DNA from 2 places in the Actinoplanes sp. NPDC024001 genome. Region 1 is predicted to be linked to the other one. Evidence: riboswitches for the same ligand, from Rfam matches in the RefSeq annotation. Region 1 holds a riboswitch; the other holds the start of a gene.
What was found. Region 1 has a riboswitch for S-adenosylmethionine ahead of thrC (threonine synthase). Riboswitches for the same ligand answer to the same signal wherever they lie in the genome.
Positions count from the first base shown of each region.

Region 2: linked by a shared signal. The riboswitch ahead of AB0F81_RS45870 (aminotransferase class V-fold PLP-dependent enzyme) and the one ahead of thrC (threonine synthase) in region 1 are both predicted to bind S-adenosylmethionine.

Region 1 is NZ_JBEZZB010000021.1:53,233-57,845, reverse strand. It holds gene AB0F81_RS11110 (ABC transporter permease subunit) at 1-598, shown strand, start outside; gene AB0F81_RS11105 (GNAT family N-acetyltransferase) at 595-1,479, shown strand; SAM riboswitch class I at 1,568-1,704, shown strand; gene thrC (threonine synthase) at 1,716-2,999, shown strand; gene AB0F81_RS11095 (hypothetical protein) at 3,210-3,647, opposite strand; gene AB0F81_RS11090 (GNAT family N-acetyltransferase) at 3,647-4,150, opposite strand; gene AB0F81_RS11085 (hypothetical protein) at 4,233-4,613, shown strand, end outside.
Region 2 is NZ_JBEZZB010000215.1:9,585-14,197, reverse strand. It holds gene AB0F81_RS45880 (HD domain-containing protein) at 54-644, shown strand; gene AB0F81_RS45875 (M20/M25/M40 family metallo-hydrolase) at 594-1,646, opposite strand; SAM riboswitch class IV at 1,680-1,794, shown strand; gene AB0F81_RS45870 (aminotransferase class V-fold PLP-dependent enzyme) at 1,811-3,034, shown strand; gene AB0F81_RS45865 (EAL domain-containing protein) at 3,087-4,613, shown strand, end outside.

The sequences.
Region 1 (4,613 bases):
TTTCCTGCTGGTCGTGGTGGTCGCGCTGTTCTTCGGCGACACCGTGGCGAGCGAGGCGAGCTGGGGCAGCCTGCGCTATCTGCTGGCGATTCCGGTGCCGCGCGCCCGGCTGCTCGGCGTCAAGCTGATCGTCGCGGCCGGGTACTCGCTGCTGGCGATGCTCACCCTGGCCGGCACCGGTCTGCTGATCGGCACTCTCCGCTACGGCTGGGGGCCGCTGGGCAGCACGATCGCCGCCGAGATCCCGCCGGCCGAGGGTGTGCTGCGACTGCTCGGCATCCTCGCGTACCTCTCGGTCACGCTGTTGGTCGTGGCCGGCCTGGCATTCCTGCTCTCGGTCATGACCGATGCGGCGCTGGGCGCGGTGGGCGGGGCGGTGATGCTCTGGATCCTCTCCAGCATCTTGAACCAGATCGAGGCGCTCGGGGACCTGCGTGCCGTGCTGCCGACCTACTACACCGAGGCTTGGCGCGGTCTGCTCTCCACGCCGGTGCAGTCCGAGGAGCTGGCCAAGGGCGCGATCTCGGCGGTGATCTATGCCGCTGTCCTGTGGTCGCTGGCCTTCTACCGCTTCACCCGCAAAGATGTCACTTCATGACGATCCGGCCGGCGGTTCCCGCCGACGCGGCCCCGGTGGTTGCGCTGCGCACGTCGGTCTATCCCTATCTGGTACGCGGTGAGCACGCCACCCGCCGCCTGATCACCTCACCGCCACCGGGGGAGGACTGGGCCGGTTTCGTGGCCGAGCGCGACGGTGAGGTGGCCGGGTGGGTCGCGGCCTACCGGAACCCGCGCTCCGGCCTCGGCCAGATCTCGCTGCTCCACGTGCACCCGTCGGCCCGGCGTCAGGGGCTCGGCGCCGGGCTGTTCGCCGCGGCCGCCGGCCATCTGCGCTCCCTCGGCGTGCGGCGGACGGCCGCCACCACGACCGTGGAGGCCGTGGAGTTCGCCCGCCGGTTCGGGTTCGCGCCGACCCGCGAGCTGCGCTACTCCGCCCTCGACCTGGCGGCGTTCAGCGCGCCGTCACCGGCGCCGGACGGGATCCGGCTGGTCCCGATGCGCGATCTCGACGAGCAGGCGCTCTACGCGGCCGACATGGCCGCCGCGACCGACGAACCCGGCGACGTCCCCGGGCAGCCGTCGCCCTATCCGACGTGGCGTTACGAGATCTGGGACAACCCGGGCATGGACCGGGACGCGAGCACCGCCGCGCTGGCCGGCTCGGAGATCGTCTCGTTCTCACTGCTGGTCCGCGACGGTGACCGGGTGTGGTCGGACATGACCGCCACCGTGCCCCCCTGGCGTGGCCGCGGCCTGGCCCGCGCGGTGAAGGCCGAGGCGCTGCACCGGGCCGCGGCGAACGGCGTGCGAACGGCCTTCACCAGCAACGACGAGTCGAACGTCCCGATGCTGGCGGTCAACACCCGGCTCGGCTACCGTCCGGTCGCCACCCAGCTGGCCTGCCTCGCCGACCTCTGAGGCGCGATGTGAGGGAGGTCGCTCACACCTCGGGAATCCCGGATTGCGCCGACGGCATCTCGACGTAAGGTGTGGGAAACAACTGAATACCTCATCCAGAGGGGCTGAGGGATACGGCCCGTTGACGCCCCGGCAACCACCACGCATGTCTCGATGGCGAGGCCGCGCGTGGCAGGTGCTAATTCCGTCCCCGTTCGGCAGGTCGCCGGCGGGGAAAGATGAGAGGGAAGGCCTCGATGACGTCTACCGTCAACGCACCCGCTGCTACCACCACCTCGCCCGCCCGCGGCCTCATCTGCCGTGCCTGCGGCGCGGAGTACCCGCTCGCCGCCCAGCACGCCTGTTACGAGTGTTTCGGCCCGCTCGAGGTCGCCTACGACGAGGCGGCGCTCGCGCGGGTGACCCGGGCCGACATCGAGGCGGGCCCGCAGAACATCTGGCGTTACGCGGCGCTGCTCCCCGCCGGGCAGGACCCGGCCGCCCGGGTGACCCTCGACCCCGGTCTGACCCCGCTGGTCAGCGCCCCGGCCCTGGCCGAGCGGATCGGCCTGCGGGCCCCGCTCTGGGTCAAGGACGACTCGGCCAACCCCACCCACTCGTTCAAGGACCGGGTCGTCTCGGTGGCCCTGACCGCGGCGAAGGAGCTGGGTTTCAAGCGGTTCTCCTGCGCCTCCACCGGCAACCTGGCCAACTCGGTGGCCGCGCACGCCGCCCGGGCCGGGGTGCCGAGCATCGTCTTCATCCCGGCCGACCTCGAGCCGGGCAAGATCATCACCACCGCGGTCTACGGCGGTGACCTGGTCGCCATCCAGGGCTCCTACGACGACGTGAACCGGCTCTGCAGCGAGCTGGTCGAGACCGACGAGTTCGAGGACACCGCGTTCGTCAACGTGAACGTCCGGCCGTTCTACGCCGAGGGCTCCAAGACCCTGGGCTACGAGGTGGCCGAGCAGCTGGGCTGGCGCATCCCGGCCCAGGTGGTCATCCCGATGGCCTCCGGTGAGCTGCTCACCAAGGTGGACAAGGCGTTCTCCGAGCTGGTCGAGATCGGACTGGTCGAGGCTCCCGAGGGCGGCTGGACCGTCTTCGGGGCGCAGTCGGCCGGCTGCAACCCGATCGCCACCGCGCTGCACAACGACACCGACGTGATCACCCCGGTGAAGCCGACCGGCATCGCCAAGTCGCTCAACATCGGCGACCCCGCCGCCGGGCCGTACGCGATCGAGGCCGTCAAGCGGACCGGCGGCTGGATGGACTACGCCGACGACGACGAGATCCGCGAGGGCATCCGGCTGCTCGCCGAGACCACCGGCATCTTCGCCGAGACCGCCGGCGGCACCACGGTGGCCGTGCTGAAGAAGCTGGTCGCCAGCGGCAAGCTGGACCCGTCGAAGGAGACGGTCGTCTACAACACCGGCGAGGGTCTGAAGACGATCGACGCGGTCGCCGGCCAGGTTGGACCGACTCGCACGATCAAGCCGTCGCTGCGCGGCGCCCGTGAGGCCGGCCTGCTGGGATAGCTCTGCGTAACCGGCTCTCAGCCGGTTGTCGAAGATTCCCTCCTCGGAGGACTTGCACACCGATCTCCGGGTGGGCAAGATGCATGACGCGGGAGGACGCGACGCCGTACGAGGCCCCTCACCTGAGCTTGGCGACAATCTCCGAGGGACCCAACGACCCAGTGCTGACCCATGCGGAGGCACTGTGCGTCCGTCCTCCCGACCAAATTCCTACCGCCGCTTCAGGCGGGCAATCCATGGCCTCAGCGGCAGATCCTCGGGATAGCCGCCGTCCTTCAGGCCGGCGTGCCGCTCGAAGAAGTTGCGCACGCCGTAAGACCTGGTCAGCGAGATCGACCAGCCGCAGGCGAGCCAGTACGCGGGCCAGAAGAGCGGGCCCAGCACGGCGTACTGATTGGCGTGGCGGCTCTCGTGGGCCAGCAGGGCGGCCCGCTCCTCGGCCAGCAGCCACTCCGCGGTGCGCCGGGTGAGGATCACCGACCCGACCGTGAAGCACGAGTTCGGCGGCACCCGCAGCCGGTAACCCTCGGCGATCAGGATGCCGTCCCGGCCGCGCCGCACCCGCGCCCCGCTCAGCAGTGCGAGCAGCAGCCCCGCGCCGGTGGTCCCGTTGATCGCGGTCAGCACGGAGCGGGTGCGGTGGCGCATCAGATCCGCCGTCTCATCTGCAGCTCGGCGAGCGCCGGCACGGTCGGGTGCGGCAGCCGGACGCCGGTGTCGGCGAAGCCGAGCTTCTCGTATGCCCGGACGGCCCGGTCGTTGCCGACCACCACCTCCAGCATCAGCTCGTGCCGCCCGGCCGCGGCCGACCAGTCGGCGACCGCGTCGACCAGCTGGGCCAGCACCTTGCCACCCCGGTACGCCGGTGTCAGGTACACCGCGAAGACGACCGTGCAGGCCGGCTCGTCGGGCAGGACGGTGCCGCCGGCGTGACCGATCAGCGGCCCGCCCGGGTCGGCGATGAACTGCGCCGTGTCCGGCCCGGTGGCCGACTGCCGGATGCGTTGCCGGTAGCTCTCGTGGGGCCGGGCCGCCGCCTGAGCCAGAGTCTCCAGGAAGGCGAGAGGGCTGTCCGCGAGCATCTCGAGGCGTAGCGCGCGCATCCGCCCGGCGTCCTCCGGGGTGACCCGGCGTACGTCCCAGTTGTCCATGCGTAATCCCTACCGCCGCCGCACCCGGTCGGCAACCGGGTTGTCGCGAAGCCGTGCGGCGGGCCTACGGCATGATTCGACCATGACTGATGCGGTCCACGGGCTTTCCGGTGTCCGGCTGCTGCGGACGCGACCGTGGGCGCTCACCGCGACGGTTCTGCTGTCCGTGGCGCTGTCGATGGCATACAACTGGGCGTGGCTGCACGTGCTCCCGGGTGCCTCACCGTTCGGCATGCTGGGCCTGCGGCTGGCGCTCGCATCCCTCAACGTGCTCCTGATGGTCGTGCCCCTGGTCGTGGTCGCCGCGTTGTCGGGGCGGCGGGTGACCGTGGGCCGGGCGTTGGTGGTGTGGGTTGCCGCCGCGCTGCTCAGGCTCGCCAGCAACGTGGTGTTCGAAGGCATCTCGGTGGCCGCTTCGCGCGGCGGGTACGAGTCCCTGACGCAGCTCGACTACCTCGCCGAC
Region 2 (4,613 bases), on a different contig from region 1:
CCCGACATCACGAGTTCGGCCGCTGTTCACCGAGGCGGCGCTAGCCTTCGGCAATGACCGCCCTGCTGGCCACCCGGGCCGACGCCGCACGCCACCTCGCCGAGACCCTGCTGGGCGACAGCGGCGACCGGTGGCGGCACACCGCCGGCGTCGCCGACCGTGCCGGCGAGCTCGCCGTGCGGCTCGGCCTCGACCCGGACGTGCTGGTCGCGGCCGCCTGGCTGCACGACATCGGTTACGCGGCGAGCATCGCCCACACCGGCTTCCACCCGCTCGACGGCGCCCTGCACCTGACCGGCGGCGGCTGGCCGGCCCGCGTCGCCGGCCTGGTCGCCCACCACTCCGGCGCCCGGTTCGTGGCCGCCGCCCGCGGCCTGGCCGAGGAGCTGGCCGCCTTCCCGGACGAGCGTGGCCTGATGTCGGACGCGCTGACCTACGCCGACCAGACCGTCGGCCCGCGCGGCGAGCGGGTCGACACCGAGCAGCGGTACGCCGAGATGCTGGAGCGTCACGGCCCCTGCTCACTGAACGCCCTGGTCGACGCCGACCGCCGCCCCCACCTGCGGGCCATCACCGCCCGCGTCGAGGCACTGCTACACGACAGCGCGCAGGAACGAGCAGAGCGCGTCGTGGTACGGCCGTAACGTCCGCAGATCCACGTACTCGGCCGGCCCGTGCTGGCCGTCCCCGCCCGGCCCGAAGATCACCGCGTCGATGCCGTGCGCCGAGTAGAACCGCCCGTCCGCCGCGCCGTGCTTGCGCAGCAGCGCACCGTCGTAGCCCACCGACTGGGCGGCCCGCCGCAGCGCCCGCACCTCCGTGCTCGTCGGGTCGGCGTGGTGCGGCGCGCCCGTCGCGTCGACGTGCAGCCGGACCCCCGGCCCGGCGATCTCGCGCAGCTCGGCGACCAGGTCGTGCCCCGACGGCGGGAACCGCACGTCCAGCCAGGCGCTCGCGTCGGCGGGCACGATGTTCACCGCCTGGTTGCCGGTCTCGATCCGGGCCAGGTTCACCGTGGTGACCCACTGCTCGCTCGCCGGCACCGGGTAGCGCTCCAGCAGCCGGCCGATCGCCTGGGTCACCGCCAGCAGCGCGTTCTCCCCGAGCCACGGGTACGCGGCGTGCGCGGTCCGCCCGGTCGCGGTGAGCCGCACCCGCAGGATGCCCTTGGACTCGGTGACGATCCGCAGGTTGCTCTGCTCCCCGATGACCACGAACCCGGCCCGGACGCCCTGCGCCACCTGGTGCCCGGTCCCGTCGAAGCCACCCACCTCCTCGTCGGTGACCAGCTGCAGCGCGATCGGGTACGGCAGCCGCGGCGCCATCTGGCGGAACACCGTGGCCAGCACCAGGGCGGCGCACTTCATGTCGTGCGCGCCGCGGCCGTAGAGCCGGTCGCCGTCCCGGTAGGCGGCGAACTGCTCCGGCGTGCCGGGCACCACGTCCAGGTGAGCATTGAGGACGATCCGCGGATCGTCGGCCCCGACCAGGGCGCTGGGCTTGCCGCGCGAGGTGAACCGGCGCACCGGGAAACCCGGCCCGACCAGGCCGAGCACCAGCTCCAGGGCACGGTGCAGCTCCTCCGGCCGGTCGGCGGTGGAACGGATGCCGATCAGCTTCGCCGCGGCCGGGACCAGATCCTCCATGCGGCAACCTTAGATCTGCTAAGTTCCTCGGCAGGTCATGAGTGCCAGCGCCAAGCCCCGGCTCGCTGGCCGGCAACCCTTCCGTTCGCGACGGGGTGCCCCGGGTGAGGACCGGGCCGGTGTCGACCGACACCGGCAAACGGCGAACCCGTGGAGGCGCGGTCATGCCATCTCTCGACATCATCGGCGACGACAAGCTCACCCTGCCCGGCGGCGAGGTCGTGCGCTTCGCGCACCTCGACTACGCGGCGTCGGCGCCCTGCGTGCGGGCCGCGGCCGATGCGGTGGCCGAGCTGCTGCCGCGCTACGGCAGCGTCCATCGCGGCACCGGGGTACGGTCGCAGGCCTCCACCATCGCGTACGAGCTGGCCCGTGACGTGGTGGCCGAGTTCGTGGGCGCCGGGCCGGACCACTCGGTGATCTTCACCCGGAACACCACCGACGCCCTGAACCTGCTGGCCCGGGCCCTGCCGCCGGGCACCACCACGGTCCAGTTCGACGGCGAGCACCACGCCAACCTGCTGCCCTGGCCGAACCCGCTGCGCCTGCCCGCTCCCGGCTCGCCGAACACCGCGGTCGCCGCCCTCGACGAGGCGCTGCGGCGGCTCACCGGCCCGGCCGTGTTCACCGTGACCGGCGCGAGCAACGTGACCGGCGAGCTCTGGCCGGTGCGCCGCCTGGCCGACGTCGCCCACGCGCACGGCGTACGGGTGGTGGTCGACGCCGCCCAGCTCGCCCCGCACCGGCCGGTCGACCTGACCGAACTCGGCGCCGACTACCTGGCGTTCTCCGGCCACAAGCTGTACGCCCCGTTCGGCGCCGGAGTCCTGGCCGGGCGCACCGACTGGCTCGACGCGGCCGCGCCGTACCTCGCCGGCGGCGGCGCCAGCGTCGCCGTGGGTGACCGTCCCGGCGAGCTGAGCTGGGCCACCGGGCCGGCCCGGCACGAGGGCGGCACCCCCAACCTGCTCGGCGCCGTCGCCCTCGCCGCGGTCTGCTCGGCCCTGATCACCGCCGACCGCGCCGCCCTGCACGAGCACGAGCAGCACCTGCTCGGCCGGCTCCGCGACGGCCTGACCGCGGTGCCGGAGGCGACCGAGGTCAGCGTCTTCGGCCCGGACCAGCCCCGGGTCGGGATCGTCTCGCTGCACCTGCGCGGCCACGATCCGGCCGAGGTCGCCCAGCGGCTGAGCCGCGAGCACGGCATCGGCGTGCGCGCCGGCCAGTTCTGCGCGCACCCGCTGGTCCGGCGGCTCACCGGCGCCGCCACCACCGGCGCGTGCGGCACCGCGGCGACCGGTCTGCTGCGCGCCAGTTTCGGCCTCGGCAGCACCGCCGAGGACGTGGACCGCTTCGTCACCGGCCTCGCCGAGGTACTTCGCACCTGACCCGCTACCCACCGGAACTGTCGCGGCCGGGCCGCCCGCCGATTCTGCCTTCGTGGGGACCTGGACAACGTGGCTGCGCGACCGGCTTCCGGCCGGCCGTGGGCTGCGCGACGAGGACTGGGCGGGCCGGCATCGCCTGCTGACGGTGCTGCTCGCCGTCGCCATGGTCCTGCTCACCGTCTTCGGGGCGTTCCAGGGCGACCACGCCGTCGGCGCGCTGCTGCTCACCGACGGCCTGCTGCTGCCGAGCCTGGCCGCGGCCGCGCTGCTGCGGTCGCGGCGGCTGCGCTCGGTCGCCGTCGCCCTGGGTTTCACGGTGGCCTGCGGCGGTTTCGTGGCGCTCTGCCACGGCCTGACCGAGGCACACTTCACCTTCTTCATCGCGGTCGCCGCGCTCGCCCTCTACCGCGACTGGGCGCCGTTCGGGGCGTTCCTGGTCGCCACCACCCTGCACCACGGCGTCTTCGGCACCCTGGTCAGCGACCACACCTACGACCACGACACCGCGTTCGCCCACCCGCTGGTCTGGGCGCTGCTGCACGGCGCCGCGGTGCTGTTCGCGGCCGGCTTCCAGCTGGTCTCCTGGAGCCTCACCGAGGCCGAGGAGCAGCGCGCCCAGGAGAACCTCGACGAGAGCCAGGCGCAGCTCAGCGTCGCCTTCGACGAGACACCCGTCCCGATGGCGATGATCAGTCCCGAGGGTGTCTTCGTGCGCACCAACGCCGCCTACCGCGAGTGGCTGCGCCTGCCGGCCGAGCTGCCGGAGGGTTTCTGCGTCATCGACCTGCCGATCCGCCCGGTGGACACGGCCGGGGCCCAGCTGTTCGAGACGCTCGTGCGCCAGGGCGAGCCGACGACCGTGACCCGCCAGTTCCGGCGCGTCGACGACGACTCGCTGATCTGGGTGCAGGTGCACAGCACCGGCCTGTTCGACCGGCAGAACCGGCTGCGGATGGTCGTCGTGCACTGCCTCGACGTCACCGCGGTCCGCGACCACGAGGCCGAGCTCAGCTACCAGGTGCGCCACGACTCGCTCACCGGGCTGCTGTCGCGCAAGGCGTTCGAGCACGACCTGGCCCGGCTGCTCACCCGCAGCCACGAACCGGTCAGCGTCATCTACCTCGACGTCGACCGCTTCAAGTCGATCAACGACGGGTCCGGTCACACCACCGGCGACGACGTGCTGCGCGCGCTGGCCGTACGTCTGGATGCCGTGGTCCCGGCCGGCGCGCTGGTCGCGCGGCTGGGCGGTGACGAGTTCATCGTCGCGCTGCCCGGCCCGGCCGGGATCGGCCTGCGCGTGGGCAACAGCATCCTGGCCGCCCTCGCCGAACCGCTGCCGGTCGGCGGGCAGGAACTGCCCGTCTCGGTCAGCGTCGGCGTGACCACCGCCTTCGGCCCGGCCGGCGCCGACGAGGTCGTCCTGGCCGCCGACACCGCCATGTACGCGGCCAAGCGCGCCGGCGGCAACCGCCTGCAGGTGTTCACCGACGACCTGCGGGTGCCCGTCCAGGAGCGGATCGCCGCGGAGAGCCGGCTGCGCCGTGCCCTGGCCGCCGACCCGCGCCACAGCCTGCCG